4 regions of the Arthrobacter sp. TmtSoilC79 genome follow, and region 1 is predicted to be linked to each of the others. Evidence: riboswitches for the same ligand, from Rfam matches in the RefSeq annotation. Region 1 holds a riboswitch; each other region holds the start of a gene.
The links. Region 1 has a riboswitch for S-adenosylmethionine ahead of AC6JA3_RS11815 (LLM class flavin-dependent oxidoreductase). Riboswitches for the same ligand answer to the same signal wherever they lie in the genome.
Positions count from the first base shown of each region.

Region 2: linked by a shared signal. The riboswitch ahead of AC6JA3_RS08025 (aminotransferase class V-fold PLP-dependent enzyme) and the one ahead of AC6JA3_RS11815 (LLM class flavin-dependent oxidoreductase) in region 1 are both predicted to bind S-adenosylmethionine.
Region 3: linked by a shared signal. The riboswitch ahead of AC6JA3_RS02740 (DUF1737 domain-containing protein) and the one ahead of AC6JA3_RS11815 (LLM class flavin-dependent oxidoreductase) in region 1 are both predicted to bind S-adenosylmethionine.
Region 4: linked by a shared signal. The riboswitch ahead of AC6JA3_RS16275 (hypothetical protein) and the one ahead of AC6JA3_RS11815 (LLM class flavin-dependent oxidoreductase) in region 1 are both predicted to bind S-adenosylmethionine.

Region 1 covers NZ_AP046051.1:2,558,714-2,566,342, reverse strand. The annotation lists gene AC6JA3_RS11830 (MFS transporter) at 1-234, shown strand, start outside; gene AC6JA3_RS11825 (rhodanese-like domain-containing protein) at 198-653, opposite strand; gene AC6JA3_RS11820 (LLM class flavin-dependent oxidoreductase) at 695-1,834, opposite strand; SAM riboswitch class IV at 2,057-2,166, shown strand; gene AC6JA3_RS11815 (LLM class flavin-dependent oxidoreductase) at 2,203-3,300, shown strand; gene AC6JA3_RS11810 (NtaA/DmoA family FMN-dependent monooxygenase) at 3,365-4,780, shown strand; gene AC6JA3_RS11805 (ABC transporter substrate-binding protein) at 4,777-6,414, shown strand; gene AC6JA3_RS11800 (ABC transporter permease) at 6,422-7,369, shown strand; gene AC6JA3_RS11795 (ABC transporter permease) at 7,380-7,629, shown strand, end outside.
Region 2 covers NZ_AP046051.1:1,728,898-1,736,526, forward strand. The annotation lists gene AC6JA3_RS08010 (MFS transporter) at 1-433, shown strand, start outside; gene AC6JA3_RS08015 (metal-dependent transcriptional regulator) at 484-1,197, opposite strand; gene AC6JA3_RS08020 (class I SAM-dependent methyltransferase) at 1,207-2,031, opposite strand; gene AC6JA3_RS08025 (aminotransferase class V-fold PLP-dependent enzyme) at 2,181-3,590, opposite strand; SAM riboswitch class IV at 3,622-3,735, opposite strand; gene hisN (histidinol-phosphatase) at 3,918-4,730, opposite strand; gene rsgA (ribosome small subunit-dependent GTPase A) at 4,785-5,900, opposite strand; gene aroA (3-phosphoshikimate 1-carboxyvinyltransferase) at 5,903-7,282, opposite strand; gene AC6JA3_RS08045 (DoxX family membrane protein) at 7,289-7,629, opposite strand, start outside.
Region 3 covers NZ_AP046051.1:564,853-572,481, forward strand. The annotation lists gene AC6JA3_RS02720 (UDP-N-acetylglucosamine 1-carboxyvinyltransferase) at 1-897, shown strand, start outside; gene AC6JA3_RS02725 (glutamate--cysteine ligase 2) at 944-2,140, shown strand; gene AC6JA3_RS02730 (O-succinylhomoserine sulfhydrylase) at 2,242-3,450, opposite strand; gene AC6JA3_RS02735 (rhodanese-like domain-containing protein) at 3,451-3,861, opposite strand; gene AC6JA3_RS02740 (DUF1737 domain-containing protein) at 3,858-4,124, opposite strand; SAM riboswitch class IV at 4,138-4,250, opposite strand; gene AC6JA3_RS02745 (NtaA/DmoA family FMN-dependent monooxygenase) at 4,416-5,744, shown strand; gene AC6JA3_RS02750 (aromatic amino acid ammonia-lyase) at 5,744-7,363, shown strand; gene AC6JA3_RS02755 (PLP-dependent cysteine synthase family protein) at 7,360-7,629, shown strand, end outside.
Region 4 covers NZ_AP046051.1:3,572,411-3,580,039, reverse strand. The annotation lists gene AC6JA3_RS16300 (LOG family protein) at 1-734, shown strand, start outside; gene AC6JA3_RS16295 (matrixin family metalloprotease) at 742-1,704, opposite strand; gene AC6JA3_RS16290 (matrixin family metalloprotease) at 1,813-2,703, opposite strand; gene AC6JA3_RS16285 (VIT1/CCC1 transporter family protein) at 2,788-3,951, opposite strand; gene AC6JA3_RS16280 (hypothetical protein) at 4,181-4,372, shown strand; gene AC6JA3_RS16275 (hypothetical protein) at 4,369-4,686, opposite strand; SAM riboswitch class IV at 4,702-4,821, opposite strand; gene AC6JA3_RS16270 (sodium:solute symporter family protein) at 5,104-6,639, opposite strand; gene AC6JA3_RS16265 (helix-turn-helix domain-containing protein) at 6,906-7,481, shown strand; gene AC6JA3_RS16260 (endonuclease domain-containing protein) at 7,573-7,629, opposite strand, start outside.

The sequences.
Region 1 (7,629 bases):
GCCTCCAAGGACGCCTTCCATCAAGGCATCGTGATGTGCTGCATTTTGCTGGGCGTCGCCTTGCTCGCCGGCGGACTCGACTGGCTGCGCGAGGCGCGGGACCGCACAAAGACAAATGCCGCCGTCGTGACTTCCGGACGGGAAGCCGCGACGACGGCGGCGGTGCTGACGCCGGAAGGCCCGACGGCGGCAGGTACTCAGCGCTCGGAAGCCACCGAATCGGTGGACGCCTGAGCAGTGGCGGCCGGCGGTGCCGCTTCGCCGGGCGGTGCGGTGGGCCCGGTGGTGGGGACGCCGGCGTCGCGGAGGGCCGGGAAGCCGCCGTCCACGTGGACAGCGTTGGCGTAGCCGAGGACCTTGAGCTTTTGCGCGACGGGTCGTGAACCGTTGACAGAGCCGCAGAACACCACGATCTCCTGGTCCGTCCCGGTAACCTGAGGCAGCCGGTGGGCGGATTCAAGGCTGAAGTCCTCCTCCACGTGCTCGCGGTTCACCACCACAGCGCCGGGGACTGCGCCGGTGCTGGCGCGGCCGCCCTCGCTGCGGACATCGATCAGCAGGGCGCCTTCTTCGATGAGCTTGGCTGCAGCATCGGCGGTGATCAGCTGGGTGTCTTGGACTTCGGTTTCCTGGACGGCGGTTTCGGTGGACATGGTGCTCCCTTATATAGGTGGTGATTGGAAAATCGGAAACGCTAGAGACCCCAGGCCTCGGCCAGCAGCTGGTAGGAGTTCTGCCGATCGGCGGGGTCATGGGCAATGGTGGTGATGAGAAGCTCCTGGGCACCGGTGACGCGTTGCAACGTGCGGAGACGTTCGCTGACCTGGTGTGGATCACCGACGAACCGGGTTTCCAGACGATCCTTGATGAGCTCCCCGGCTTCGGCGTCCAAGGAAAGCTCCAGCGCGTCTTCCGGTGACGGGTACGGGATGGCGCCCTGGCCGCTGCGGATCCCGTGGACCCAGTGCGCGTAGCCGCGGGCCAGGCGTTGGGCCTGGCGTTCGTCCGGGGCTACCAGCACGTCCGCGGAGACAATCACACGCGGTTCCCGCAATGCCGCCGAGGGTTCGAAGTGGGCCCGGTATTCGGCAATGGAGCCCAGGACGCCCGCCGGTGCCACGTGATAGTTCGCCCCGAAGGGGAGGCCCAGCTTGCCGGCCAAGCGGGCACTGGGTCCGGCTGTTGAGCCGTGGACCCAGAACTGCGGCGCCTGGCCGAGGGCGGGTGTAGCCGTGACTTCCTCACCATGTTTGGTCCTGTACTCGCCGGTGAAAAATCCGATGATGTCCTGGATGTCGTTCTCGAAGTTGTCCGTATCACCGGGGAAGCGACCCAGCAGCTCGCCCTGCAGCCGGAACTTCCTGGGCAGGACCGCACCGAAGATGGGGCGCGGCGCGGGGATCAGCAGTCCGTCAACCACCCGATCGGTGGGTTCCGAAGAGTCAGCGGGCACGACTCCGGGCGCGGGCTCGCTGGGCGACTTGGGCGGACCGGAGCGACCAAAGCCAAGGTCCACGCGGTCCGGGAAAACGGCGGCGAGCGTTCCAATGCTTTCGGCAATCTGGAGCGGCCTGTAGTTCCCCAACAAGGTGGCCGCGGTCCCCACCCTGATGGTCTTGGTGGCTGAGGCAACCAACCCGGCCAGGATGTGCGGGGCTGACCCCGCAACGCCTGTGTTGAGGTGGTGCTCGGCCAGCCAGTACCGGGAGTAGCCGGAAGCCTCGGCAGCGGCGGCAAGGGCAAGGGTGCTCCGCAAGGCATCGCCGGAGGTCTGCCCGGCCGATACCGGGCTCAGGTCAAGGACGGACAGGGGAGTAACTGAAGGCTTCGGCATGGCACGACACTACGGACGCCCCTGCGAAGGCCAAAGCCGATCCGTCACCGCGCTCAACCGGACTAAATCCAGCGAAATCCGGCGAAACGGTCCGTCACAACCGAGCCTTCGCCAGCCCGAAAATGACGATTCGGGCAGTCCCTTGACGTGGTATTTCCCGCCTTGACGCCGCAAGTCCAGCGGTTTGTACATTCCTTGGACAGCCTCCTAGATTCAAGTCCAGGTCAAGAGTCAGCACGCCAAGGACCGGCTCGTGCTGCGGCAACCCTCAGGCATTACGTGGCGGGGTGCTCCGGAAACAGACCAGGCCGCATCTGCGGCAAGTGAATGTCGTCCCAGCCGCTGTGCGGCCTCTGAAAGAGAGAATCATGCCTTCCACACCTGTACCCGAATTCCGCTCCCGCGTTATCGCATTGGAGCTCGACGGCGACGGAGCCCACCCCGCGTCGTGGCGCAAGGCCCACCATGATCCGCAGGCGCTATTGGGGGGCCAGCGGATCCGTGAAACCGTCCAGGCAGCGGACATCGCCGGTTTCCATCTGGCCACGTTCAAGGACACCCGGGTGGTGGATCCTGGAAGCACCGGGATTGCGGGCCGGATTGATGCGATCCAGCGAGCGGCCTTCGCGGCGCCCATCACCCGCTCTATCGGCCTGGTCCCGGAAGCCGGAACGCTCTTTACCGAGCCGTTCCATGTAGCTACGCAGCTGGCCAGCTTGGACTATTCCTCCTTGGGGCGGGCGGGTTGGCTGGTCGCCGCGGACAACCTGGACAAGGAAGCTCGCTCCGTGGGGCGCACGCAGTTGCCAGAAGACGAAGCAGTCAGCGAAGCCGCAGATGTGGTCCAAGCCAGCCGCCGGCTCTGGGACTCCTGGGAAGACGACGCCGTAATCCGCGACGTTGCCACCGGACGATACTTGGACCGGAACAAGCTGCACTACGCAGACTTTGAAGGTGAACGCTTCTCCGTGAAGGGACCGTCCATTATCCCGCGCCCACTCCAAGGGCAGGTAGTGGTGTTCGCGCCCGCTGAGCTGATCCCCGCCGTCGAGGCTGACGTTGCCCTGGTCTCCGCAGACACCACGGACACTCTCCCGCAAGCAGCCCAAGCTGCAGCCGCCGCTGGTGCGCCGAGGACCCTGGTGGAGTTGGACGTCATCCTCGATTCCCGTGGGCAGACCGCCGAGGACCGTCTTGCCGAACTGGACTCGTACGAAGAGTGGACGGGCGGTGCCCGCTACGTGGGCACCGCCGAAGGCTTGGTGGAACTGCTCACCACGCTGTTCGCAGCAGCCGACGGCGTCCGCCTCAAGCCAGCGGTACTGGATGTGGACCTCCCCGAATTGGCTAACAAGGTGCTCCCCGAACTGCACCGCAGCGGGCTAGTGGTGCCGCCGCTTCCGGGTGCCACACTCCGCGAAACCTTCGGCCTTCCCCGCCCCGCCAACCGCTTCGCCGCAGCCTGAGGCCGGCTGACCAACGCCCGCCGCCAAGAGCCCACTCACAGAGCCAGATTCAGAGAGCAGAACCATGACCAACCATCACCGCATCGCAGGCAACGGCCAGATCCAGTTTGGCGTCTTCTTCCAAGGCGTCAACCACACCACCGTGTGGAAGGACGCGCAGAGCGGCTCGCAAACCGACTTCGAGTCATTCCGCCGGGTGGCCCAGACAGCTGAACGGGGACTCTTCTCCGCGTTCTTCCTCGGAGAAGGACTCCGCCTCCGGGAACACCTCGGAAAGATCCACGATCTGGATGTCGTGGGCCGTCCCGACGCGCAGACCGCCCTCGCCGCGCTCGCAGCCATCACCACAAATATCGGGTTGGTTGCCACGCAGAACACTACGTACAACGATCCCGCGGATCTTGCCCACCGCTTGGCCAGCCTCGACCTGCTGTCCGGCGGCCGTGCGGCATGGAACATCGTCACCACGGACAACGCATGGACCGGTGCCAACTTCAGGCGCGGCGGGTTCCTCAAGCACGAGGACCGCTACGTCCGGGCCGAAGCGTTCGTTCAGACGGCCAAGGCTATTTGGGATTCCTGGGCTGACGGCGCAATCGCCGGGTCCCGGAATGATCCACGCTGGCTCCGCGAGGACGCCATCACCACGGTCAAACGCCACGATGAGAGTTTCGACGTCGAAATCACCGGCAGATTGCCGCGCTCCAGCCAGCAGCACCCTGTTCTGTTCCAGGCCGGGGATTCGCCGGACGGCCGTGATTTCGCCGTGCGGAACGCCGACGTGATCTTCTCGGCACACCCGGAACTGGAAGATGCCAAGAAGTTCCGCGACGACATCGTGGCCCGCACCCTCAAGGCCGGGCGTCCGGCAGATGACGTGAAGATTTTCCCCGGCCAGGAGTTCATCCTCGGTGCCACAGCCGCTGAAGCGGAGGAAAAGCACCAGTGGGTCCGCTCGCTGCAGGTGGGTCCGGAAACGGCCATCGCCTACTTGGAACAGTTCTGGGGACGCACTCTCACCGAATACGACCCCGACGGTCCACTGCCGGACATCGACCCCATTGTGGACGTCACCAACCCCACCCGCGGCAACGCCTTCCATGGGAAGAGCGCCAAGGACCTGGCCGCCCAGTGGCGCGCGGACGCCAAGGAAAACGGCCAGTCGATCCGCCAGTTCGTCGCTGCCCGTTCCCGGCTCAACGGCCGCGGCCTGGTGGGATCGTACGACGACATTGCAGACAAACTCGCCGAGTACGCCCACACCGGCGCAGTTGACGGCTTCAACATCACCCCATGGATTGTCCCTGGCGGGCTGGATGACATTGTCAACGAACTGGTTCCCCGCCTGCAGGACCGCGGCGTTTACCGTACCGAATATGAAGGCACCAACCTCCGCGAGAACCTTGGCCTCCGCGCCCCGCTGACCCGCCGCGGATCACTCACCAGCACCCAACTCACTGAAAGCGAAGAAGTCGCATGAGCGTCCCCAACCCAACCTCAGCGCGCCAGCTGTGGAAACCAGCCGCCGTCGTTTCCGTACTGGGAGCCTTTGCGCTCCTGGCCTCAGCTTGCGCTGGAGGGGCCGACGCCGGCACTCAGCAAAGTGCCGACGCCACACCGGTCTCCGGTGGCAACCTGAACTTCGCGGTGTCCGTTGACCGCGGCTGCATCGACCCGCAGCAGGTGGGCAACAACGATGCGATCGCGATTGCCCGGCAAACCGTGGCGTCGTTGACGTCTCAGGATCCGAAGACGGGCGAGATCGTTCCGTGGCTCGCGGAGAAGTTCGAAACCAATACGAACGCCACCAGTTTCACGTTTACCCTCCGCAGCGGTGCCACCTTCGCTGACGGGACCGCGATTGATGCTGCTTCGGTGAAGACCAACTTCGAGGCCATCAAGGCACTCGGTGCCAAAGCGACGCTGGGCTCCACCTACCTGAGCGACGTCAGTGCCATCACCGTGAAGGACCCGCAGACCGTGGTGGTGGATTTCTCCAAGCCGAATGCGCAGTTCCTCCAGGCAACGTCCACGTTCACACTGGGCCTGTTGTCTCCGGCATCTGCCACGCTTTCCGAAGCTGACCGTTGCGCCGGGAAGTTTTCCGGCTCCGGCCCGTTCAGCGTGAAGAGCTACACCGTGGACAAGGAAGCTGTCCTGGAACGCCGTGCGGGCTATAACTGGCCCGCCGCCACCAACAGCAACAAGGGCGAGGCCTACCTGGACACTGTCACCTTCAAGATCATTCCTGAGGCAGGGAACCGCACGGGCAGCCTGCAGTCCGGCCAGATCGATGCGACGGCGGCGATCTCCGCTGCTGACATCAGCCTGTTCAACGGCAACGGCTTCTGGAACGAAACCCGGGCCAACCCGGGTGTGGTCTACAACCTGTACGCCAACCAGACCAACCCCAAGCTCAAGGAAACCGCCGTCCGTCAGGCCATCTCCAAGGCCATCAACCGCGAGGAAATTACCAAGACCTTGCTGACTGAAGCGGACCAGCCGGCCAAGGGCGTTCTCTCCCACACCACGCCGTACTTCAAGGACTACAGCGAGCTGCTGAAGAACGATCCCGATGGCGCCAAGAAGCTCCTGGACGATGCCGGCTGGAAGGTGGGAACGGACGGCATCCGTGAGAAGAACGGCGAGAAACTGTCCTTCAAGGTCACCTACTGGCAGTCGCCCAAGGAAGTGCTGGAACTCGTGCAGCAGCAGCTCAAGGTGATCGGCGTGGACCTGCAGCTGAAGTTCACCACCATCGCGGACGTGACGGCTGCCCAGGCTGACAAGACCTACGACTTCTCCTACGGCAACCTGACCCGCAGCGACCCGGACGTCCTGCGCACCGTCTTCGCCTCCACCACAGCCCGTGGCGGAAGCAACCTCCGCGAGAAGCTGCCCGTGGACGATGTCCTGGGTGAGCAGGCCGCGGCACTGGACAAGGACGCACGCCAGAAGCTGGTGGACGAAGCACAGGAAATCCTGATCAAGGACGCCCACTCCATCCCGCTTTATGAGCTGTCCACCACCATTTCCGCCAGCGACAAAGTCAAGGGCCTCACGTTCGAAGCTTCCAGCCGCCTGGACTTCTACGACGCCTGGCTGAGCAAGTAGGAATCCCATGATCCGCTACATCGGCCAACGGTTGCTGCAAGGCGCGTTCGTCCTCTGGGCCGCCTACACAGTGTCCTTCCTGATTCTGTACTTGCTGCCCGGCGACGCCGTGAGCATCATGGCCAGCGGCGACGAACAGAACGCAGTGGATCCGGCACTCGTTGAGAAGCTGCGGGCGGAGTATGGCTTGGACAGGCCTCTTTACGAGCAATACTTCGTGGCACTGTTCAAGGCGCTCCAGCTGGATTTCGGGCTATCCATCAAGAATGGTGTCCCTGCAACCCAGACTGTGGCGGAAGTCCTGCCGGAGACCATCAAGTTGGCTGTAGCGGGATTCGCGCTCGCGGTGCTCCTGGGCAGTGCCCTGGCAGTGGTTGCGGCGTTCAGCCGCAACCGCTGGATCCGCCAGGCCTTCTCCTCGCTGCCGCCTTTGGGCATCGCGGTGCCCACCTTCTGGATCGGCCTCCTGCTCCTGCAGTTCTTCTCCTTTCGGTTGCGCTTGTTTCCTGCGATAGGGAACGACGGCGGCCAGAGCCTCGTGCTTCCAGCCCTGACTCTGGCCATACCCACCTCTGCCGTGATCGCCCAGCTGCTGACGCGCAGCTTGCGCCAAACATTGGGCGAACCGTACATCGAACAGATCCGGGCCAAGGGAGCCAGTGAAGCGCTGATCAACTTTGGCCATGCCCTCCGGAATGCAGCCATTCCCACGCTGACCATGCTGGGAATCCTGGTGGGAAATCTGCTGGCCGGGGCAGTGGTGAGCGAAACAGTGTTCTCCCGTGCAGGCATAGGGCGGCTCACGGTCACGGCCGTCAACAGCAGGGACATCCCGGTGGTCCAGACCTTGGTGGTCCTGGCCGCCGCCATCTTTGTCATCACCAGCTTGATCGTTGACCTGATCTATCCGCTCGTGGACCCGCGCATCAACACAGCGCGCGGCGCCAAGGTCTAGGAGGGCCATCATGACGCAGCAACTTGTGAAAGAGACTCGCTCCGAGGCGGGCTCCGGAACGGGGCAGCAGGCCACCAGACCCGAGGCATCAGTTCCCGTCTCGCCGGCCGCCGCCCAAGCTTTAGTCCGTTGGGCTGGTGCCCGTTGGGCCGCAGCCCGGAGGTTCCTTGCCAAGCCCGGCCTGGTGCTGTCCGTGCTGGTCCTTGCCGTGGTGATCCTGTGGGCGTTGGTTCCCCAGGCCTTTACCCAGTGGCCTCCCG
Region 2 (7,629 bases), 830 kb from region 1:
AGCAGGACCTTTGCTGTGTGGTGTGGGTTTCCTGATGTCCCTGTCCATCCAGGAGCCCTTGAACTATTGGACCCAGGTACTGCCCGGGCAGATCGTTTTCGGACTTGGCCTGGCCACCCTGGTGGCGCCGCTGACGGCCGCGATCCTTGGTGCAGTCCCGCCGGCGGAAGCGGGAATCGGTTCGGCAGTAAATAACGCGGTAGCCCGCATCGCCGGGTTGATCACCATCGCCTTTGCCGGGCTGATAGTAGGACCGGTCTTCAGCCGGGAGGGCTTGTACAACGCGCTGTTGGTCACAGCGGCACTGTTCCTGACCGGGGCGGTGGCGTCCGCCGTCGGAATTCGAAACCCTGCCAGGGTCACCGCGCCCGCTGATGAGGGGGAACCGGTGGCAGCACCCGACGACGACGAAGCGGCCGGGCAGCGCGACTGACCTTCCGGAGTGCCCGGGTCAGGCCACGCCAATGCCAATCCCTGTCCAGGTCAGCGGCCCTGGAGGACGCAGCCTTCGTGAACCCCGGCGCTTTGGACCCACAGCGCCGAGGCCACTTCGTCGGCGAGATCGAATTCACGGCCCTTGACCCCGGAACCGATCCGCACCACCAAGGCACCCCCGAATGGTTTGCGTCCCATCACTTCGACCGGGGCGTCCAGTGCAATGTCTTCGGCAGCGAGGTACCTGAGGAGTTCAGGGTTCTCATCGCTGATCCGGGTGATACGGCCCGAATGGCCTTGGTCGAGCTCGATCATGCGGTAAGCGTGCGGAAGATCAACCGAACCGTCTGCCGACGGGATGGGATCTCCGTGCGGATCCCGGACGGGATGGCCCAGTTTGGCGGACATGCGCTCAATGAAGGTATCCGAAACCGCATGCTCCAGCATCTCGGCTTCGTCATGGACCTCGTCCCAGCTATACCCGAGTTCTTCCACCAGGTAGGTCTCGATGAGGCGGTGGCGGCGCACCATGGCCAGTGCAAGCCGCATGCCGGCAGGGGTCAGGCGGATGGCACTGTACGGTTGGTGGTCCACCAGGCCCTGGTCCTTGAGCTTCCGGACCATTTCGGACACGGAAGAATTGGCCACACCAAGGCGCTGGGCAAGCTGGGAGGATGTAATCGGCTTGTCTTGCCACTCCGTATAGGAGTAGATGACCTTGACGTAGTCCTCGATCGAGGAGGAGGGCGTACTGGTCTTCACATCCCAAGCCTACCGTGGAAGGGGTCCGGAGTTCCTGGATGCACGCCACGTCTGGGTCACGTACGGCACCTTGATGGTCTCTTCGGCCACGTATCCGAGGTGCTCGTAGAGGTACCATTCCAGGTTCCCCATCACTTTGGCCCTCGTGGCATCGTTGGCCCGGAGGTAATAGCTCCGGGATTTGGTCAACTCCATGATGTCGTTCGGCGTCAAGGCGTCTTCCCACCGGGTGAAGTGACTTTCCAGGCCGGTGAACTCCGGGCCGACGACTGGCCGGAAGCCAGGCTTGTGGACATCCCCTGCATGCATGATGCGCGAGAGCCGATGTACCCAGGGGACCTCGGTATCCAACTGGTTCCAGATCAGGCCCAAGGTGCCATGCGGCCTCAGGATTCGGGCAATTTCCGTACTCGCTGCGAGCGGTTCGCACCAGTGCCAGGCCTGGGCGACACTGACGACGTCGAATGCTGAGTCCGCCAGTCCGGTTGACTCGGCAGTTCCCTCCAACGCGACGACGTTGGGGTGGGACTTCCGCAGCTGGTCCAGCATGTCGGTGGAAGGATCGACGGCGGCAACGTCCAGTCCGCGCTCCACGAGCAGTGCCGTGAACTTGCCCGTCCCCGCTCCGATGTCTGCGGCTGTCCCGGCTCCTTCGGGAACCAGCCACTCGACGGAGTCCAGGGGATACCCGGGCCGTACGCGATCGTAGTGCTCTCCGCCATCCTGGAAGCTTTGGCCGAATTCATGGCGGCGGTGGGCATGAAGCTTGGGTCCACGTGGTCCGGCCGGTGCGGGAATGGCGGGCCGCCCGTTCGAGGCAGCCGTAGAACGTATCGCCACCAAAGACTCCTTCACAGGCTCGCCAAAAAGGTACCCTACGAATTTACCGCAGCGGACACGACCTGATGCCTCACGTCCGGGAAGCCCACCGGTCCCGATGGAGCGGCTTGCCCCACGGTGATGTCTTAGTCGGCGGTGGCGCTCTAGTCCACGGTGCAGGGAGCGGCACCAGCTGTGCCGGGAGTATTGGGAGCCCACTCGGGGTAGGTGCGGTGGTCATTGGCAGGTACCCAGCGGCCTTCGTCCACCACGTAGTCCCAGCCAAGTCCGTTGTCCTTGAGGTTCTCGATGCCCGCCAGCAGCCTTGTGGCGTCCTCCAGGCGGGAGCCAACGCCAAAGCTTGCACGCAGGGATCCCGAGGGAAGGCCCAGGCGCTTGAGTAACGGGTGGGCGCAGAAGCGGCCGTCCCGGAGGCCAACGCCGTGCTCGGCGGCCAGGTAGGCGGCGACCAAACCGGCGTCGAATCCTTCCACGGAGAAGTTGACGACGCCAATGGTGTCCACGGAGTCGGAGAAGATCCGGTGGACCGTCACTCCGTCAATGGCCTCAAGACCGTCCACCAGGTAGGAGCGGATGGCGGCCTCGTGGGAGTGCCAGGCCTCCTGGTCCAGTCCGGCGAGGACCTGCGTCGCCCGTGCAAGGGTTGCGGCGCCGAGCACGTTGGGGGAGCCGCCCTCGTGACGGGCGGGTCCGGTGGCCCAACTGACGGAGTCCAGTCGGGCTTCACGGACGGCGCCTCCACCGGCCAGGTGCGGGGTGCCGGCGTCGAGCCAGTCCGGACGGCCCACCACTACACCGGCACCGAAGGGCGCGTACAACTTGTGGCCCGAGAAAACGATGTAGTCGACGTCGGCTTCGGTGATGTTGATCCTGCGGTGGGGCGCCAGCTGGGCTGCATCCACCACGATCCTGGCGCCGTACTCATGTGCCAGAGAAGCGAGTTCGGCTATCGGGAGGATCTCACCGGTGACGTTCGAGGCACCGGTGACAGCAAGCAGGCTGACCCCGCCCTGCGCCAACTCGGCACGAAGCTTGTCCAGCGTGGCAGTCAATGTGGAGGCCGCTACCACGCTGCGGTGCGGTACGCCTTGCCAGGGGAGCAGGTTGGCGTGGTGCTCGATGTCCAGGTAGAGGACTTCGCCGGAGAACCGGCCATCGGTCTGCGGAAGGCAGCCGGCCAAAAGGTTCAGGGAATCGGTGGTGTTCCGCGTAAAAATGACGGAATCGTCCGGGCGCCCACCCACGAAGTCGCGCACGATGTTCCGCGAGTTTTCATAGACCGAGGTACTGATCTGTGAAGCATAACCAGCGCCGCGGTGCACGCTGGCGTAGTAGGGCAGGACCTCGTTGAGATATGCAGAGACGATGGTCAGCGCCGGAGCCGATGCTCCATAGTCCAGGTTGGCGTAACGAACGTGGCCGCCTTGGATCAGCGGGGCCTGCAGCTCGGCGCCTGTGACCGCGGCGAGCGGGCGGATTGCAGCAGCTGCCGGTGACGGGGCTTCTTCGACAAAGGAAGGAATGGCGTTGGCATCGAACGTGACGGTACTCATGGGACCTCATTCAAGAGGGACCCCCATAGGGGATCCGCGCTTGCCGCATCCGTTCCGGACCGGCCGGGTCGTCACCCGGGGCACCCCACCGCGAATGGAGGGTTGCCGGCCAGCAAACCGGGGTTTAGCGCTGGCACTCGTGACCTGTAAAAAAGGTTAGGGCACCTCCAGCGGCCCTCCAAAGTCGCCGCGCAATGTTAAGCACTTTGTTACGGCAGGCTTGTAAAACGGAACTTTGACGAAGAAAAAACGGCAGACGCCCACCAAAGGGGGCATCTGCCGTCGAATATTCGCTGAAAGGACCTAAACGTTGCCAGCGGACTGGAACTAGAGGAGATCGTCCAAACCTGGGTTGAGACGCTTGAGTACCTCTGAGTGCAGGATTGAATTGGTCGCCAGTGCGTTGCCGCCGAAAGGGCCGTCCTCGCCTTCAAGGGAGGTAAAGCGGCCACCGGCCTCAGTCACGATCGGGACGAGGGCCGCCATGTCGTAGAGGTTCAGTTCGGGCTCGCAGGCGATGTCCACGGCACCCTCGGCGACGAGGCAGTAGGACCAAAAGTCACCGTAGGCGCGGGTTCGCCAGACGTCCTCCGTCAGTCCAAGGAACTCGTCCAGGTTGCCGCGTTCCTTCCAACCGGACAGGCTCGAGTACGACAACGAGGCATCGGAGAGCTGGGTGACGTTGGAGACCTTCAACCGCGTGGCCGCAGCCAGGGACCGGCCCATGTAGGCACCCATGTCCTTGGCGGCCCACCAGCGCTTGCCCAAGGCGGGGGCGCTGACAACACCCACAACCGGTTCTCCCTCATCAACCAACGCGATCAACGTAGCCCACACCGGTACACCCCGGACAAAGTTCTTGGTGCCATCGATGGGATCAATGATCCAACGGCGCGAGCCATGTCCGGTGCTGCCAAATTCCTCACCCAGGACTGCATCGCGGGGACGCGAACGCGAGAGTTGACCCCGGATGGCTTCCTCGGCCGCTTTGTCAGCGTCAGTGACAGGGGTGAGGTCGGGCTTGGTTTCGATCTTGAGGTCCAAAGCCTTGAAGCGATCCATGGTTTGGGCATCGACGGAATCAGCGAGGACGTGGGCAAGGCGCAGGTCATCGTTGTAGGTGGAAACGGGATGGGTCATGCCACCAAACTATCCTGAAACATTCGCTGCGGGGGGAGGTGAAGCCCCAAACGATCAGTTGACGGTGCCCAGTTCCTTGGTCTCTTTTGCTTCCAACCGTGGGTCCGCACCCAGCAGCCGGCGCAGCGAAGCCAACCGCGCCACACCCGACGGTCCGGCATGGCCCTCGTTCACCCATGAATCCAGTCCACAGTTGATGGCGGTGGCATCGTGCTTGCAGCCCCGTTCGCAAGCCTCGGTTCCAGGCTCGAGATCCGGGAAGGAATGCAGAATCCGGTCCGGATCCACGTGGGCAAGGCCGAAGGACCTGATGCCGGGAGTGTCGATGATCCAGCTGCCGGCCGGGGCGTCGGATAGTTTCAGGGCCAAGGCGGAGGAGGAAGTATGCCGGCCACGGCCTGTGACGGCATTGACGCCGCCGGTGGCCCGCTCTGCCCCCGTCAGGGCATTGACCATGGTGGACTTGCCGACGCCTGAATGGCCGAGCATCACGGTGACTTTTCCGCCGAGGTGGGAGCGCAGCTGCGCTACGGCATCCCTGTCCAGCCGGGCCGAGAGGCCGTCGTCGGATCGGGCGTCGATGCCGCCTGCTTCGGAGTCGGCGGTGCGGCTGATGATCACCGGGAAGTCCAGGCTGAGGTAGTTGGCGAGCAGTTCCGCTGGATCCTTGACATCCGCCTTGGTGATAAGGAGCAACGGCTCAATGCCGGCGTCGTAGGCTGCCACCAGGGCGCGATCGATGAACCCGGTGCGCGGTTCGGGGTTGGCGGCCGCCACCACAATGACCAACTGATCGGCATTGGCCACCACCACCCGTTCGATCGGGTCGGTATCGTCGGCACTGCGGCGCAGGAGGGTCCGCCGTTCTTCCACGCGGACCAGCCTCGCCAGGGTGTCCGGCGATCCGGAGACGTCGCCCACCAAGGCCACGAAGTCCCCAGGTACTACCGGGTTCCGCCGCAATTCGCGGGCACGGGCAGCGATAACGACGCGGGCGTTCGCGGAATCCTCGTCCACAATCGCCCTGTAGCGCCCACGGTCAACGGTGATGATCCGGCCAATAACCGCGTCATCGTAGCTGGGCCGGTCCTTGGTCCTTGGCCTGGACCCTTTTTTGTTGGGTCGGATCCGGACGTCGGACTCATCCCAGGAGCGTGCATCACGGCCCATGGTCAGTTGTTCTCCACCGTGGTGCCGGAGATGGTTCCCACCATTCGGGCCCACATTTCAGGAAACTCCGGCATGGTCTTGGACGTCGTGGCGATGTCTTCGACCTGGACGCCCTCGACGGCGAGGCCCAAGATGGCTCCTGCCGTGGCCATGCGGTGGTCAGCGTAGCTGTGGACGACCCCGGCGTGCAGTGTGGCTGGTCGGATGATGAGGCCATCGGCGGTCTCTTCTGCGTCGCCGCCCAAGGCGTTGATTTCGTTGACCAGTGCTGCGAGCCGGTCTGTTTCGTGGCCACGGAGATGGGCAATTCCGGTCAGCCGCGAGGGGCCATCGGCCAGTGCGCACAAGGCCGCCACCGTGGGCGCGAGTTCACTGGTTTCGTCGAATTCCGAGCCCTTGACCACCGGGCCGCCCGTCACCGTGAGAGTCCCGTTTTCCAGCGTGACGGTGGCTCCCATGGCAGCGAGGATGGACCGCCACATATCGCCGACCTGGGTGGTTCCGGCCGGCCAATTGGGGATGCGGACAGTGCCCTGCGTTGCCAGTGCCGCGGCCAGGAAGGGCCCGGCGTTGGAGAGGTCCTGCTCGATCCTCTGGTCGAACGCCCGGATGGGGCCAGGGGACACCCTCCAATGGTTGGGCACGGAGTCATCAACGCTGACACCAACGCTGCGGAGGACTTCCACGGTCATGGTGATGTGGTCCAGGCTGGGCACGGGCTTGCCGACGTGTTCCAGGTGGAGTCCTTCGGTGAACCGCGCCCCCACCAGCAGCAATGCGGAGACAAACTGCGAGGACGCACTGGCATCGATCACCAAATGGCCGCCCCGGACTTCGCCGGTGCCTTCCACGGTGAAGGGAAGGGCCGACGGCGTCCTTCCGCCCTCTGCTGCAACAGGGACACCGAGGGCAATCAGGGCCTCAATGATGGTTCCCATGGGCCTGTTGCGGGCGTGGGGGTCGCCGTCGAAGACGGTAGCTCCGGCGCGCAAGGCGGCCAGCGGCGGTACGAACCGCATGACGGTACCTGCAAGGCCGCAGTCGATGGCGGTTCCGGCACCACCTGCAATGACGGCAGCAGGCTGCATCGGGGTGATTTCAAGATCCGGTCCGTAGTGGCCATCGCCGGTCACTTCGGTGACGGTGGCCCCCAATTGCCGCAGTGCCTGGATCATCAGGGCTGAGTCACGGGAGTGCAGTGGAGCACGGAGGCGCGATGGACCGTCCGCCAAAGCCGCCAGCACCAGGAATCTGTTGGTCAGCGACTTTGAACCAGGTACCGTCACCGTGGCGTCCACGGGGCCCCTTGCGAAGGGGGCCGGCCAGAGTGGCAACCCGTCGGCTTTGGTAGGTCCGGTGTGTGCGGCGGTGGTACCTGTCATGCTTCCTTATGCTCCAACTGCGTTGTCTACGGCCTTGCGTACTGCTTTGTCCGCGCGTTTGATCTGCTTGCCCGTCACCTTTTTGGCATCGGCGGCCAGGTGCTCCGCCCGCCAGGCGATGCTGGGTCGTCCGTCGGTATCAACCGCGGCCAGCAGCACGCCACCAGTGAGGGAGATGTTCTTCAGCAGCTGGGCCTTGCGGGCGCTGCGGCCTTCCTTGCTGCTGATGTCCGCTGAACGCCATTCCACATAAGAGTTCAGCGCCGAGGTTACTGCCAGCACTGTGGCGGCGAAACGGGAGAGTTTACCCAAACCGAGCAGCGCTCCTGCTCCCAGCTGGGCACCGC
Region 3 (7,629 bases), 2.0 Mb from region 1:
GTCGAAGCGAAGTCCGGGTTCTATTCCGTGACTGCGCCGCCCGCTGATGGACACGACCGTTCCTTCGTCCTCACCGAACGTGGCGACACCGTGACCGAGAACGCCATCATGGCCGCCGCACACCGCGAGGGCACCACGGTCATCCGGAACGCGAGCCCCAACTATATGGTCCAGGACCTCTGCTTCTACTTGCAGGGACTCGGCGTGGAGATCCAGGGCGTGGGAACCACCACGCTGAAGATCACCGGCCGTTCGGCCATCGATGTGGAGATCGAGTACTTCCCCTCCGAAGATCCCATCGAGGCAATGAGCCTGATCACCGCCGGGATTGTCACCAACTCCGAGGTCACCATCCGCCGTGTCCCCATCGAGTTCATGGAAATCGAGCTCGCCACCTTGGAGCAGATGGGCCAGAACCTCGAAATCTCCGGGGAGTACATGGCACGCAACGGCCGGACCCGCCTGGTGGACGTTACTACCAAGCCATCCGAGCTCCGCGCTCCCCAGGACAAGATCCACCCCATGCCGTTCCCCGGCCTGAACATCGACAACCTGCCGTTCTTCGCAGTCATCGCAGGCAACGCCGAAGGCCAGACCATGATCCACGACTGGGTCTACGAAAACCGTGCCATCTACCTGACGGAGCTCAATAAGCTGGGCGCCCAGGTGCAGTTGCTTGACCCGCACCGGATCTACGTCAATGGCCCCACCAAGTGGCGTGCCGCGGAGATCGGCTGCCCGCCGGCCCTGCGTCCTGCCGCGTGCTTGCTCCTGGCAATGCTTGCTGCCCGTGGCACGTCCGAGCTCCGCAACATCTACGTGATCGAGCGCGGCTACGAGGATCTGGCAGAGCGGTTGAACACCATCGGCGCCAAGATCGAGTACTTCCAGGACTAGGCTCCACGCCACTGTCCTCCGCAGGCTGCCTGACGCAGAATGGAGCATGCGGACGTTCGGGGTTGAGGAAGAGGTGCTCATCGTCCATCCTGTGACGGGCGAACCCTTGGCCTTGGCCGATGCGCTGCTGGCCACCCACGACCAGCCTGCCACTGCGACCGGGCTCAGTCCCGAGCTCAAGCTCGAGCAGATCGAGACCCAAACCCGGCCCTGCCACAGCTACGCCGAACTCCGGCACCAGATCCGCCGTGGCAGGGTCATGGCCAATGAGGCGGCCCGCCGGCACGGCGCACAGGTTGCTGCGATCGCTACTTCTCCACTGGATTCGAACACCCACACCACCCCGGATCCCCGGTATGCCGCCATGCTGGACCGCTTTGGTATTACCGCCACTGAGCAATTGACGTGCGGATTCCACGTCCACACCTCCGTGGAGTCGCCGGAGGAGGGCGTGGTGGTACTGGACCACATCCGCGACAAACTCGCGGTGCTCACGGCGCTCTCCGCCAACTCGCCCTACTGGCGGGGACTCCCCACGGGGTTCGACAGCTATCGCACGCAGGCCTGGAACCGTTGGCCCACCTCTGGACCCTCCGCTCTTTTCGGCTCCCTTACCGCGTATCGACGCCTTGTGAAGCGGCTGCTGGATACGGGCGTGATCCTGGATGAAGGCATGATCTACTTCGATGCCCGCATCTCCCGCAACCATCCCACCGTGGAGGTCCGGGTAGCCGACGTCTGCCTCCGCGCTGAGGACGCGGCCTTGATTGCGGTGCTGGTGCGGGCTTTGGTGGAGACGGCTTCCCTGGAAATGCTCGACGGCGTTGAGCCCACCCCGGTGCCCACGGCACTCCTGCGGATGGCAAGTTGGCAGGCCAGCAATGCCGGGCTGCGCGGAGATCTTCTGGATTTCGGTGATTTCCGGCCACGTCCGGCAGCGGAAGTGGTGTGGGCGTTGGTGGATTATGTGAGCCCGGTCCTGGATGACCAGGGCGAATTGGAACTGGTCAAGGCCGGCATCCAGGAGTTGCTGGATCGGGGCAATGGCGCCCACGAGCAGCGGGAAGCGGCGGTGCGCTTTACCAACAGGAGGCACGGCGGTCAGAGCCAGGCGGGTAGTCCGCCTACCGCGGAAGCCTTGGCCGCCGTCGTCGGGCATGCAGCGAAGGTGACGGTCCGCGGAACCTCTGCCGACGCGCACAAGGAGCCCGCGCCGACGCTGGCCAGGGTCAGGCGGCCCTAGGTCCGCAGGTTTCCCCGGTCTTCCGTGGACTTCGCCACCGTGCCGGCAGCGTTGACTGCTCCGGCACGGTGGGAAGGAAGGATGCTTCCCCGGCTGCAGGATCAGACCTGCTTGAGGGCCTTCTCCAGGTCCAGGATGAGGTCGTCCACGTCTTCCAGGCCCACAGACAAACGGACCACGCCGTCGCTGAGGCCGATCGCGGCCCGGCCCTCCGGACCCATGGCCCGGTGGGTGGTGGTGGCCGGGTGGGTGATGAGTGACTTGGAGTCACCGAGGTTGTTGGAAATGTCCACCACGCGCAGCCCATCGAGCAAGGCGAACGCAGCCTCCTTGGCTGAGCGTCCGGCCGAAGGCGACAACTCGAACGTCAGCACCGTACCGCCGGCCTTCATCTGTTTCGCGGCAAGCTCGTACTGCGGGTGGGACTTCAGCAGCGGGTATTTGACCCAGCTGATGGCGGGTTGCTGCTCAAGCCACTCTGCGATCTTCAAAGCCGATGCCGAGCTGTGGTTTACCCGCAGGCCGATGGTCTCCAAACCCTTGGTCAGCACCCAGGCATTGAACGCGGACAGCGACGGGCCGGTGTGCCGCATGAGCTGCTTGACCGGGCCGTCGATGAACTCCTTGGTCCCCAGGATCGCGCCGCCCAGAACACGGCCCTGGCCGTCGATGTGCTTGGTGCCTGAGTACACAATCACGTCCGCGCCCAGCTCACCGCAGCGCTGCAGCAGGGGAGTGGCGAAGACGTTGTCGACGACGACGGTCGCCCCGGCGGCATGCGCCAGTTCGCTGACGGCCGCGATGTCCACGATTTCCTGCATGGGGTTGGACGGTGACTCGAAGAAGACGGCGGTGGTCGGCTCCGAGAGGGCTTCACGCCATTGGTCCAGATCCGGGCCATCCACGAATACCGTCTCCACGCCCCAGCGGGGCAGGATCTCATTGAGGATCACAAAGCAGGAACCGAACAAGGAACGGGCGGCCACCACGCGGTCGCCGGCAGCCAGCAAGGCACCCAAGGCGGTGAACACCGCGGACATGCCGGACGCCGTCGCAAAGCATGCCTCGGTTCCTTCGAGCAGCCGCAGCCGCTCCTGGAAGGTGGCCACGGACGGGTTGCCGTAGCGGGAGTAGACGAAGCGTTCGTCCTCGCCGGTGAAGGCACGTTCGGCCGCAGCGGCTGACTCATAGACAAAGCCGGAGTTCAGGAAAACCGGCTCGGAGGTTTCCTGGAAATTGGTACGGTCAAGACCACCGCGAACGGCCTGGGTGTCAGGGCTCCAGCCGGCGGCGTCGGGATTGAATGTCACTTACTCGGTCCCCAGGTTCGTCGGCAGGCCGCGGTTTTTCCAGCCGTTTACGGTGCGCTCGCCGTAGCGGTCCGGTTCGCCTTCAAAGCCTTCAAGGACGTTGTAGGCCGTGAAGCCGGCTCGCGTCGCGGCGATCGCGGCGGAGATGGAGCGCTGGCCGGAGCGGCAGATGAAGACGAGCTCCACGGCTTCGTCCTCGGGTGCCTGCTGCTGCAGGTCCTCGATGAAGCGGGAGTTGGGGATGCCGCCGGCGAGGTTCCACTGGATGAAGAGGGGATCGTTCTCCGTGGCTTTGGTGTCCGGGATGCCGATGTGGGCCCATTCGCCCTCGGTGCGGACATCCACCAGGATGGCGCCTTGTTCAAGCTTGGCCCACGCGTCCTGTGGGGTCAGGTCACCTGCGTAGCTCATGCGTGGCCCTCGAATGCTTCTTCGTCGTCGTAGTTCTCAAGCTGGTCCACTGCGTTGGCTACGGCCGCGTCAGCGTTGGCGATCGCAGCGGGAAGGACAATGGCTTGGGCAACAATGACGGTGGTGCCGTTGAACGTTGCTGCCGGGCTGCCATGGAGCACATAGCCCTCGGCGAGTGCGCTATGGATACGCTCACAAAATTCACGGTTGTCCGGGCCTGTAATCAGGCGGTAGGAGAGTTTTTCTTCAGTGGGTTCAGGCATTGCTGGTGCTCCTCAGTCACGCTTGCAGTTCGAATTTGTCGATACGCCGAGTAGTCACCTGAGGCACCCCGCCGGAGAGAGGGTTGCCGACCAGCAAGTCAGGGCTTTGCGCTGGTACTCATTACTCAAGAAAAACGTAACATCGACCGGCCTTGGGCCGCACTTGCGTGCTGTTCTCCGGCCGTCATGTTGCGTAATCGGGGGCTGCCCGGGACCTCACCAAATGTGACGTCCCGGGAGCATAATTGACCCAGTACGACCCCCTGTAACTTCGCATGAAATCAGGTCGCGGTGAACGGACAGAGCAGTTCTACACTCAAGCCCATGCTGCACTTTGGATGGTTTGTAGGCCACGGATTCGGTGTCCAGGGGTGGGGGACGCCGGGCTACGGCCTGGGCTACGACTGGAAGAAACCCGCCCTGTACCAGGACGCAGTCCGGGCGTTCGAACAATCCGGTTTGGACCTCTTCATCATTGAGGATTCCCTCACCGTGCCGGACACGTACGGCGGATCGGCGGAGGTCTCCCTGGCTCATGCCTCCTTCGCGCCCAAGCATGATCCCCTGGCGCTGGTCCCGTATCTTCTGTCCGCCACCGAGCACCTGGGGATCGTCCCGACGGTCAGCGCGTCCTTTTATCCGCCCTTCACAGCCGCCCGGCTCCTGGCCACGCTGCAACACTTCTCGGAAGGGCAGCTGGGCTGGAACGTGGTGACGTCCGGCAGCGACCTCGCCGCGCAGAACTACGGGCTGGACCAGCAGATCGAACACGACCTCCGGTATGAAAAGGCGGAGGAATTCGTCGACGTCGTCAGGCGGCTCTGGCGGAGTTGGGAACCTGGCGCTGTGGTTGAGGATGTGGAAGCCGGCATGTTCGCGGACCACAGCAAAGTGCATCCGATCAACCACCACGGCGACTTCTTCAAGGTACGCGGTCCCCTGAACACGGCGCCTTTGCCTGAAGAACCCGTGTTGGTGCAGGCCGGCGCGTCACCGCGGGGGAAGGCGTTCGCAGGTGGCCATGCCGACGTCGCCATTGCCTTGGCCCGCGGCGTTGACGGTATGAAGGCCTACCGGGACTCCATCCGTGCCGAGGCCGCCAAGGCAGGCAGGAACCCCGACGACGTCAAGGTACTTTTCGTCCTGAAGCCCACCGTGGTTGGCTCAACTGCCGAAGCTGAGGACTTGCGGGCCCAGCGCCGTGAACTCACCCAGCGGGACATCGACAGCCAGCTCAACTCCATTTCGTATCTTTCGGTGATCGACTTCAAACAATTCGACCTCGATGCTCCACTGCCGGAACTGAGTACCAACAGCAACCAGGGGACCTTGGAACACTTCGCCAAGGCGGCGCCTCCCGGTTCCACTTTGCGTGAGATCCTGCAGGCCCGGAGCGGCGGGGCAGGGGATTCGATCATCGGCACCGTGGGCCAGATTGCCGACTACCTTGAGTCCACCGGCTCCGAGGTGGGCGGCGACGGGTTCCTCTTTTCCGGTTTCGTGGATCCGGTGACGGTCCATGGGGTACTGGATAAACTCACTCCCGAACTGCGGCGCCGTGGCCTGTTGAGGAAGAGTTACGGCAATGGTGGGTTCCGGCAGAACCTCCTGGACTTTTGATGGCCTCTGCTGGGCCCCGCGCCCTTCATTTGGGAACGACGCCGATTTCCGCGCGGAGTGTTGCCCTAACGGCTGAGTCCTCGTTCCACGTGAAACTCAACCAAGATGCGTTGACTCTGATGACCCGCTCACGGGATGTTCTGGAGCATGCGGCGGCCTCCGGACAGCGGGTCTACGGGCTCAACACTTTGCTTGGATCCGGCAGGGATACCGCTGTGGAGGAGAAGTCGCTGCTGGCGTATCAAATCCAAGTCGTCAGGTATCACAACAGCGGCGTGGGCTCCTACTTGGACCGTTCCGCTGCCCGCGCTGTGATCCTGGCCCGGCTCATCGGGTTCAGCCGGGGAGGTTCCGGCGTGCGCCCGGAAACAGCCGCTTTCTATGGGGAGATGCTGAACCGTGGAGTCCTTCCCGCCATCCCGCGCGAAGGCTCTGTGGGTTCCTCGGACCTCACCCAGCTGGCCGCCGTCGCAGCCGTTGCCATTGGTGAGGGCCAAGCCTTCGACGCCGACGGCACTTTGATCCCCGGAGCCAAAGCGCTCGCCGACGCCGGCCTGCAGCCACTGGTCCTAGCGCCCGGCGAAGCGCTCGCCTTGGTCAGCGCCAACGCCTACTCCGTGGGCGTCGGAACCCTCGCCCTGGTGCGGTTGCAATACTTGGCCCGCCTGGCCGACGTCGCGCTTTCCCTCTCGCTGGAGACCACCGCCAGGTACGACGGCGGCGGGAACCTCAGTCCGTTTTCGCCGGCCATCCAAGCGGCCAAGGCGGTAAACGGCCAGGGTGACTCGGCGTCTGCAGTGCGCCACCTGCTCAGTGGTGGCTGGATGGAAGATGTGCGTCCCGAGGTGTCGGTGCAGGATGCGTTGTCCTTCCGGGCCGCACCGCAGACGCACGGGGCTTTTCGATCCCTCGTGGCGCAGCTGGATGCTGCGTTGGAGGTAGAGCTGAATGGTCGCGGCGACAATCCGTTGGTTGATGTCGAGTCCGGGCTCATGGTGTCCGGCGGGAACTTCCAGCCGATGCAACTGGCCCTTGCGTTCGAAGGCCTGCGGGTCGCGGTGGCACACGTGGGGATCTCCAGCGAGCGGCGCATCGCCAAGCTGTATCCGCCGCAACGGGCCATCCGGGCCAGGCACTTGCAAGCAGCATCGACTAAAGCCCCGTCTGCGGGGTCTGGACCCGGGGCCGGACTGGACTCTGCCCCGGCTGCCGGGCTTGCCCAGGAGGAACTGCCCGGGCTGCTGTGGTACTCCGCCGCCGGGCTGTTGGCCGAACTCAAGTTCCTGGCCGCCCCGGCCACCCTCGGCGCACCAACGCTGTCCGCCGACGTCGAGGACCACTCAACGCTGGCCCCCTTGGCCCTGCAGCAACTCGAAAAGTCGGTGGAAGTGCTGGAAAAACTGTTGGCAATCGAGGCATTGACGGCGTCCTATCTGCTGCTGGAAGCGGGAGCCGCGCAGCCGCTCGGGAAGGGGACAGCCGTCGTCGTGGGTCGACTCGCTGATGTGCTGGCCGACAGGCCGGCGGCGCCCGACCTCGTGGAACGGGCGCGGATTGCACTGCGGGACGCCACGGACCGAGTACTCCCGGAAACAGAGGAAGGGGCGGAGTTGCGGTGAACACAACAATTCGCAAACACGGAGTCCACTCGGCAACGGCTACCCCGGACGGGCTGGACGCCTCGGTCCTGGACAAAGTGGGCAACACGCCTTTGGTGAAGTTGGAGTCGCTGGGCCGCGGCCTGGGGAGCACCATCCACATCAAGCTTGAGTCCGAGAACCCCGGGGGCTCCATCAAAGACCGCACCGCCCTCAGCATGGTTCGCGCGGCCGAGAAGTCAGGCGAACTGAAGCCGGGAGCCACCATTGTGGAGAGCACCTCGGGC
Region 4 (7,629 bases), 1.0 Mb from region 1:
TCGCCGCTGCCCTGCACGACCACGCAATCGGCGACGCCCTGGACGAACTCCTGGACACGGGAGCCCTCGCCGGGACCAAAGTAGTGGGCGTCATGGGCGGACACGCCGCCCAGCGCGGCACCAGCGAATTCGCCGACGCCGCCAGGCTGGGCCGCTTGCTCGCCCAGGCAGGGTTTGGGGTCGCCACCGGCGGGGGACCCGGGGCCATGGAGGCAGCCAACCTGGGCGCCTACTTGAGCCGGATCTCCGACGCCGATGCTGCGGCCGAGCTCGAAACCCTCGCCGAAGTCCCCGGGTTCAGGCCCTCGGTGACGGCCTGGGCGCGGCTGGCGGCCGCCGTCGTCGAACGCCATCCCGATGGTGCGCCCACGCTGGGCATTCCCACCTGGTTTTACGGACACGAGCCACCAAACCTGTTCGCCACGCACATTGCCAAATACTTTGCCAACGCCGTCCGGGAAGCCATCCTGCTGGAGCTGTGCACCGGAGGGACTGTCTTCCTTCCCGGTGCCGCCGGAACGGTGCAGGAGATTTTCCAGGACGCCTGCGAGAACTACTACGGAGCGCCCCAAACCATCAGTCCCATGGTGTTGGTGGGCCGCGAACACTGGGAGCGGACACTGCCCGCATGGCCCATGCTGCAGAGCCTTGCCGCGGGAAAACCCATGGCGGAGAAGATCTTCCTGGTGGACACCGTGGAGGATGCGCTCGCAGTGGTGGCCGGCGCGGCATGAGGTGCGCCTAGAAGTCCTTGCTGCACGGACCTGAGCCGAGTTGGGCCAGGCCGGTCCTGTCGCCGGCAGCGTATTGCCGCACCCAGGACGCCTGGTCAAACATCAGTTGGCGGGGATCGTCCACGTGGTCAAGGCCCACCAGATGTCCCAGCTCATGCATGATCACCGCTACACCGATCTCCTTCCCCTCGGAGGTGTCCACGATGCCGGCGAACTGCGGCGCGTCAAGGGAAACAGTGCCAGTGACATAGGCCTTGTACCCGTTGCTCAATCCAATCGAGGAGCTCCCACCCAGGCCCACGGTTTGGCCGGTCAGGCGGGGTACTTGCTCCGGAGTGCTCCAGGCGATCAGGACAGGGGCCCACCGGTCACCATACCTGGCCGGCTGGTACCCCTGCCTGTTGGTGGAGGGGACCTCTGAAGAGGGGCCGTCATAGATGAATTTCAAACCCGTGGCCACGCTGGCCTGCCGGATGGCCTCTTCCACCAACAGCTGCCACGAGGGATCGGCCAGGTCCGAGTTCACCACGTAATGGATGGGCCTGCAGGGGGAATACGCCAGGGGAGTGCCGTCCTCTTTCACGGCGAGGAACTTGTAGGAAGTGCTGGTCCGGTTCACGGGCGCCGGGGTTCCCAGCGGTGCGTCTGCCTCTTCCAAGCCTGGCACAGGGTCCTGGCGTTGCCCGAACGGAACCAGCCCGGGCCGGGGCGCCTGGCTCTGCGTCGCGGAGGAGCCGTACAGGAACCGCTGGAGGTCGCCGCTGAAATAGGCCCCCGCACATACCAGGCCCAGGATGCCCAGGAAGAACAGGATGGCCGCGATGCTGCTGTGCTTGATGGGAGGTGTCGGCGTGGGCTCCGGCGCGTAGTGATGGAGGCTGTCCAGGGGATCATTTGGGGGATCATTTGAGGGATCATGGGGGCGGCGGGGATCGGGGTCCTGCCACTGGGGCGGCCCGTAAGGTTCCATGGAACCCCCTGACGTCGAGGCTGCGACGGGAGGTGGGGCGCCGCCGTCGGCCGTAATCGCCAGCATAGGTCCGGACGGGCCGGGAGTCCATGGCCAGGGAACGGGCTCTCAGATGTCCTTGCGGCAGGGGGCTGAGGCCAGGAGGTGCAGGCCGGTCAGGTCGCCCGCGGCAAGACCGTCAGGGGCGCCGATCTCGGGATACATCAATTGGACCGGGTCATCAACGTGGTCCAAACCCATGACGTGCCCCAATTCGTGCTGCATGACCGCCAGAACGTAGTCTGCTCCTTCAGGGCTGGCGAGGAGTTCGGAGACCTGGGGTGTGTCTAGCTCCAGGCTGCCCGTGATGTAGCTTTTGGGTCCTTTGTTGAGCGAATACATGGTGCTGCCGCCGGTACCAATGACTTTGTCCGCCAACGCCGGTGCCGCTTCAGGGGTGGTCCACGAAATCAGCAGAGGAGCCCAACGATCGCCGTATTTGGCCGGTTGATAAGGCTCCCGGCGGTCCACCGGCAACTCGTCGGTGGTGCCGTCGTTGACGAACCGGATCCCGGAAGCGGCGGAGACGTTGGCGATCGCCGTCTCCAGCAGGGCGTCGGAACCCTCCGGCGCGGAGGCGTTGTTCACCACGTAGTGCAGCGGCCGGCAGGGCGAGTACCCCACCGGAGTGCCGTCGTCGTTGGTGGCCAGGAACTTATATGAACTATTGGTGGTGGCGGGCGGCGCCGGCGGGGCCAGCGGGGCGTCCGCCTCCTCCAGCCCGGGAGGCGGGGCGTCTTCCGCTCGTGCGGGCGCTGCCTGTTTTTGCGCGCCCGGCGCTGCTCCAGGGACGCTCAAACCCGGGAAAAGGGCCGTGATCCGTGGGTCGCCATGCAAGTAGCCGCTGACCAGCACTGCCACTACAGCGGCAACTGCGGCCATGAGCACACCCCGCAGAATGCGCCACACTGTACCGGCACGCCGGTGTCTGGGCGCACGCGTTTCCCGCTCTGAGTCCACGGTTCTCCATTCCTCACGCCCTGGTCACGCGGGGCAGCGCGGAGGACGAACCAACATTACGGGCTGCGGGGGGAGCCGTCCAAACTAGACGATGGTGGCGCCGAACACCAGGCCCAGCCCGTAGGTGGCCGCAGCTGCTCCCAACCCGATCGCCAGCTGGCGCAGACCGCGGCTCAGGGGCGAGGTTCCGGACAGCAAGCCCACGACGGCGCCGGTCGCCAGAAGCGCGACGCCCACCAAAGCGCCGGCCACTACCAAGGCGGCGAAGCCGGTCATCCCAAAAATGAAAGGCAGGATGGGAACGATGGCGCCGGAGGCGAAGAAGCAGAAACTGGACATTGCCGCGCCCCACGCCGAGCCAACGGATTCGTGCTCATCGGTGGCGGGCTTCTCCGGCTGCAAGGAAAGGCTGGGATCGCAATCGCAGCTGAACAAGCCCATGCGCTCCGCGGCCCTGTGCTCTGCGGCCTCACGCGTCATTCCGCGGGCGAGGTAGACCAGGACCAACTCGTTGTGCTCGATGTCCAGGGACGGTGCGGCCGTGAGGGTGGCTTGCGTTGGCAACGTAGCGTTGAGCAGTTCGCGCTGGGAGCGGACCGAGACGTATTCCCCGGCGCCCATGGACAACGCGCCAGCCAATAGGCCTGCCACGCCGCTCATCAGCACCACGGGACTGGGCACACCTGTGGCGGCCATGCCCATGACCAGCGAAAGGTTGCTCACCAAACCGTCGTTGGCGCCGAAGACCGCGGCCCGGAAAGTTCCGGAGAGCCTGTTCCGTCCACGCGTTGCCAGGCCACGGACAACTTCCTCGTGGATCTGCTCGTCAGCCACCATGGCAGGGGTTGCCGCGGGTTCTGTGCCGTACGGCGAACGGCCCTCTGCGCGCTGGGCCAGGGCGAGTACGAACACTGATCCGAAGTTGCGGGCCAGGAAGCCCAGGAACTGGCTCCGGGCAGATGCTGCCTTGGGCATCCCGGCGTGCTCTCCCAGGAGCTTGAGCCAGTGGGCCTCGTGGCGGCCTTCGGCCTCGGCCAGAGCCAGCAGGATTTGGCGCTCTTCTCCATCGCGTCGCTGGGCGAGTTCGCGGTAGACGGCGGCTTCGGCCCGCTCGTCGGCCAGGTACTGCCGCCAGCGGCGGATGTCCGAGGACGTGGGATGCTGCGAGGCGTTGCCGGGGTCTGCTGTTTCGGGGGCGGGGTCCGGAGCGGGGCTCGACGAACCGTGGGATTCCTGGTGCTTTTGCACTTTTTCTCCTGTGCTGGGTGGGGTAGTTGCGGCCCCATTGCACGCCCCACTGTACCGCGTATTTGCGCGGATTTTTGGCCGGTATTCCTCAATCGGAATGTTCGGCGCACCGTAATTTTGGGCCCTTGACCCTCGCCTGCGCCGGTGCTCAGATGGAAGGACAGGGGCGGGGCCCACCCCGCACACGGTCACCAGGGCTTTGAGCGGCCCGCGAGACGGAGGTTGCACCATGGACACCACCGAATCACACGCCAACCACCCGGAACGGACCACCATTGAGTCCGACCCGGCCTACGATTACGCCGAAGACCAGCCAGTGGACGAGCCCTGGGTAGAGGAAGTAGACGCCCCGGAGGACGACGATCGCGTGGTTCCCCTGGACGAGTCTGAAGAATTCCGTGAGGAAGACGAGGAGATCTAGGACGGGTCCTGGTCGGTGAGGGTGTAGTGCTGCTGCACACCCGCCCGTTGGCCGACGGCGGCAACAGTCACCGTGAGGGTCCTGGACGACCCGCACCAGCGGGTGGGCCTGACGGCCCGGGCCAACGCCCCAGCGATCAGGTGCGGTTGGGGATGGCGGAACTTTGCCGTTCCAGCTTTTGCCACGATCGTCACCGTGCCGAGGAAGAGATCGACGGCGGGAATCACCGCGACCGTCGAGGCAACGGGGGCCGTGGGCTTGGAAATTGCCGGGTCTGATGAGTCGGCCGGGGTGGTAGTGCCTTGGTACGGCAAGGGACTTCTCCTTGGGGAGTGCTCTTGCCCGCTCGGTTGTCTCTGGTCCGGGACGGGCCGCTTCCTCATCCGAACCACCCGTGAACATGGGGTTGGTGTGTGGCCAGTCGGAGCTTGGCACCACATCTCTTGAAGCTGGGACAACCTTACCGCACACCACCCACCCCTCCCTCCCTCCCTCCTTCCCGTTGTGAGGCCTGCTCTGCGGGCTTTGGCGAGGTTTTAGGGAGCAAAGCGGGCCACGCAACGCCCTCTTCCTTCCCGTTGTGAGGCCTGCTCTGCGGGCTTTGGCGAGGTTTTAGGGAGCAAAGCGGGCCACGCAACGCCCTCTTCCCCGGGGAAAAAACAACGGCGGCGCTTCCCCGAAAAGGGGAGGCGCCGCCGTCGAACTTTGTTGTTGGGGTATTGCGTGGGGTCCTACTTGTGGCTGCTGACCGGGTGGGCCTCAGGGGGAAGTTCCTCAGAGACGGCCCCGGCAACGCGCTTGTCCCAGGCCTCACGGACTGCAGGGTCGGTGGGCGGGGTGAGCAGCGAAATCACCACGTAGGCGATGAAGGAGGCGGCGAGACCGTAGTAGATCGGCTCGTTGGCGTAGACGCCGTCCGCACTCGGAATGATACCGACGGCGAAGAGGATCAGCAGGGCAAGCGTCAGCACCGAGCCAACTGCCATGGACCACGCGGCGGCGATGCCCGTACCGCGCTTCCACACCAGGCCGCCGAGGATTGCCACGAGGAGGCCGCCGACCAGGATGTCGTAAGCGATGGTGAGGGCAACCACCACGTCCTGTGCGGCCATGGAGATCAGTACGGCCACAACACCGAGTCCAAGGACCCAGTAGCGGTTGGCCTTGACATCGTGCTCGGGGTTCTCGCTGTCATCGGTGTTGATGGTCTTGCCGAACCAGCTGGCCACGAACGGAACTACGTCGGCGCGGGCAACCGTTGCCGCTGCAATCAACGCTCCGGAAGCGGTGGACATCATGGCGGCAACAGCTGCTGCCATCACCAGGCCGCCGATACCGACGGGCAGGATGTGCGTTGCAACCTCTGCGTAGACAACGTCCTTGCCGAGGTTTGCGACATCGATATCCGGGAGGGCTACACGGGCAGCCAGGCCGATCAGTGCACCCGCGATGCCGTAAAGGATGCAGTAAACACCGGCGGTGGCGCCGCCCCAGCGTGCAACGGTGGGGGTCTTGGCAGTGAACACACGCTGCCAGATGTCCTGGCCGATCAGCAGGCCCAGGGTGTAGACCACAAAGTACGTGATGATGGTCTGGGTGCCGATGCCGTCGATCTGGAAGAAGCTGTCCTCAAGCCGTGAACGGATGCCATCCATGCCACCGGCTGCGTTCATGACGAACGGGAGCATGAGGAAGAAGATGCCTACGGTCTTGATGATGAACTGCACCTGGTCGGCCAGGGTAATGGACCACATGCCGCCGATGGTGGAGTAGACCAGGACGATCGCGCCGCCGACTGCGATCGCCAGCCAGCGTTCCCAATCGAAGAGGACCACGAAGATGGTGGCGTAGGCGCCGGTGGAGGTTGCGCAGAGCATGAGTGTGTAGGCCAGCATGACGATGCCGGAGGTCTGTGTTGCCCTGCTGCCGTAGCGCAGGCTCAGCATCTGGGAGACCGTGTAGATCTTCAGGCGCTGGATGGTGCCGGCGAACAGCAGGCTGAGCAGCAGGACACCCGAGCCGATGGCTACGACCAGCCACATGCCGGAGATGCCGAACTTGTAGCCGAGGCCTACGCCGCCCACGGTGGATGCGCCACCGAGGACCACTGCGGCCATGGTTCCTGTGTAAAGGAAGGGGCCCAGGCGGCGGCCGGCCACCAGGAAGTCGCTGTTGTTCTTGGTGCGGGACTTGCCCCACCAGCCGAATGCCAGCATGGCGAGCAGGTACACCACCACGATTGCGATGTTAATAGCCGAAGATTCCATGAACGGTCCTTGGAGCTGATGCACGGAGGTTGGGGTTTTCGACGATACTCCTGCGAAGCGTCGAAGTCTCTGTGCTGACGATTGGAGATTGGGGAGGTGTTGTGTGCCTCACAGACAACACTTGTTGCCTATGAGGATATGTTGTGATCGGAGTAACAGTCAAGATGCTTTGGTCATGGTTACGCGGATTCTGGCCCTGTTGGTCCGTCTCCCGGCTACTATTGCTCCAATGACAGGGCCACATGACAGGCCTGAAAGGTTCGTGAATGAAGGCTCTCCCCGTTGAACCGAGCAATGTACCCGTTGCCATCGGTTCCAGAATCCGCGCAGCCCGGCAGGCGCAGCGACTCACCATCGAGCAAGTGGCAGACGCTACCGGGCTGACCAAGGGCTTCCTCAGCCGCGTGGAGCGCGACCTGACCTCTCCGTCGGTCGCTTCCCTGGTCACCCTGTGCCAGGTGCTTTCGGTCTCGGTTGGCGACTTGTTCGCCGCCCCGGAAACGCACCTGACCAAGCGCGACGACGGCCCCCGCATCTCCCTGGGTGGCCAAGGCATCGTGGAGCGGTTGCTGACGGCACGTTCGGAGCGCCGCCTCCAGATTCTGCAGGCCACCATCGAACCTCGGGGCCGTGGGGAAAACGAGCTCTACGCCGTGGATTGCGATGTGGATGTCCTGCATGTGGTCAAAGGCCGCATCAAGCTGATTCTGACCAACGAGGAGTACGACCTCGAAGAAGGGGACACGCTCTCCTTCCCTGGCCGTGAACCCCACACGTGGATCAACCCCACGGACGAGACCGTCGAGGTGCTCTGGGTCCTGGTGCCGGCGGCGAGCCGCTAGTTCCTTCGAGCCACGGCGCTCCTTCCCGGTTACCCCGAATTTTTGGAGCTGTGGTTCTCCTTGGCCTTGCCACTGCGGGGGGAGGCTCGATTCAGCTGCTGACGAACCGGGGAGGAACGTCGCGAAGCCTTTCCAGGACTGCCCTGAT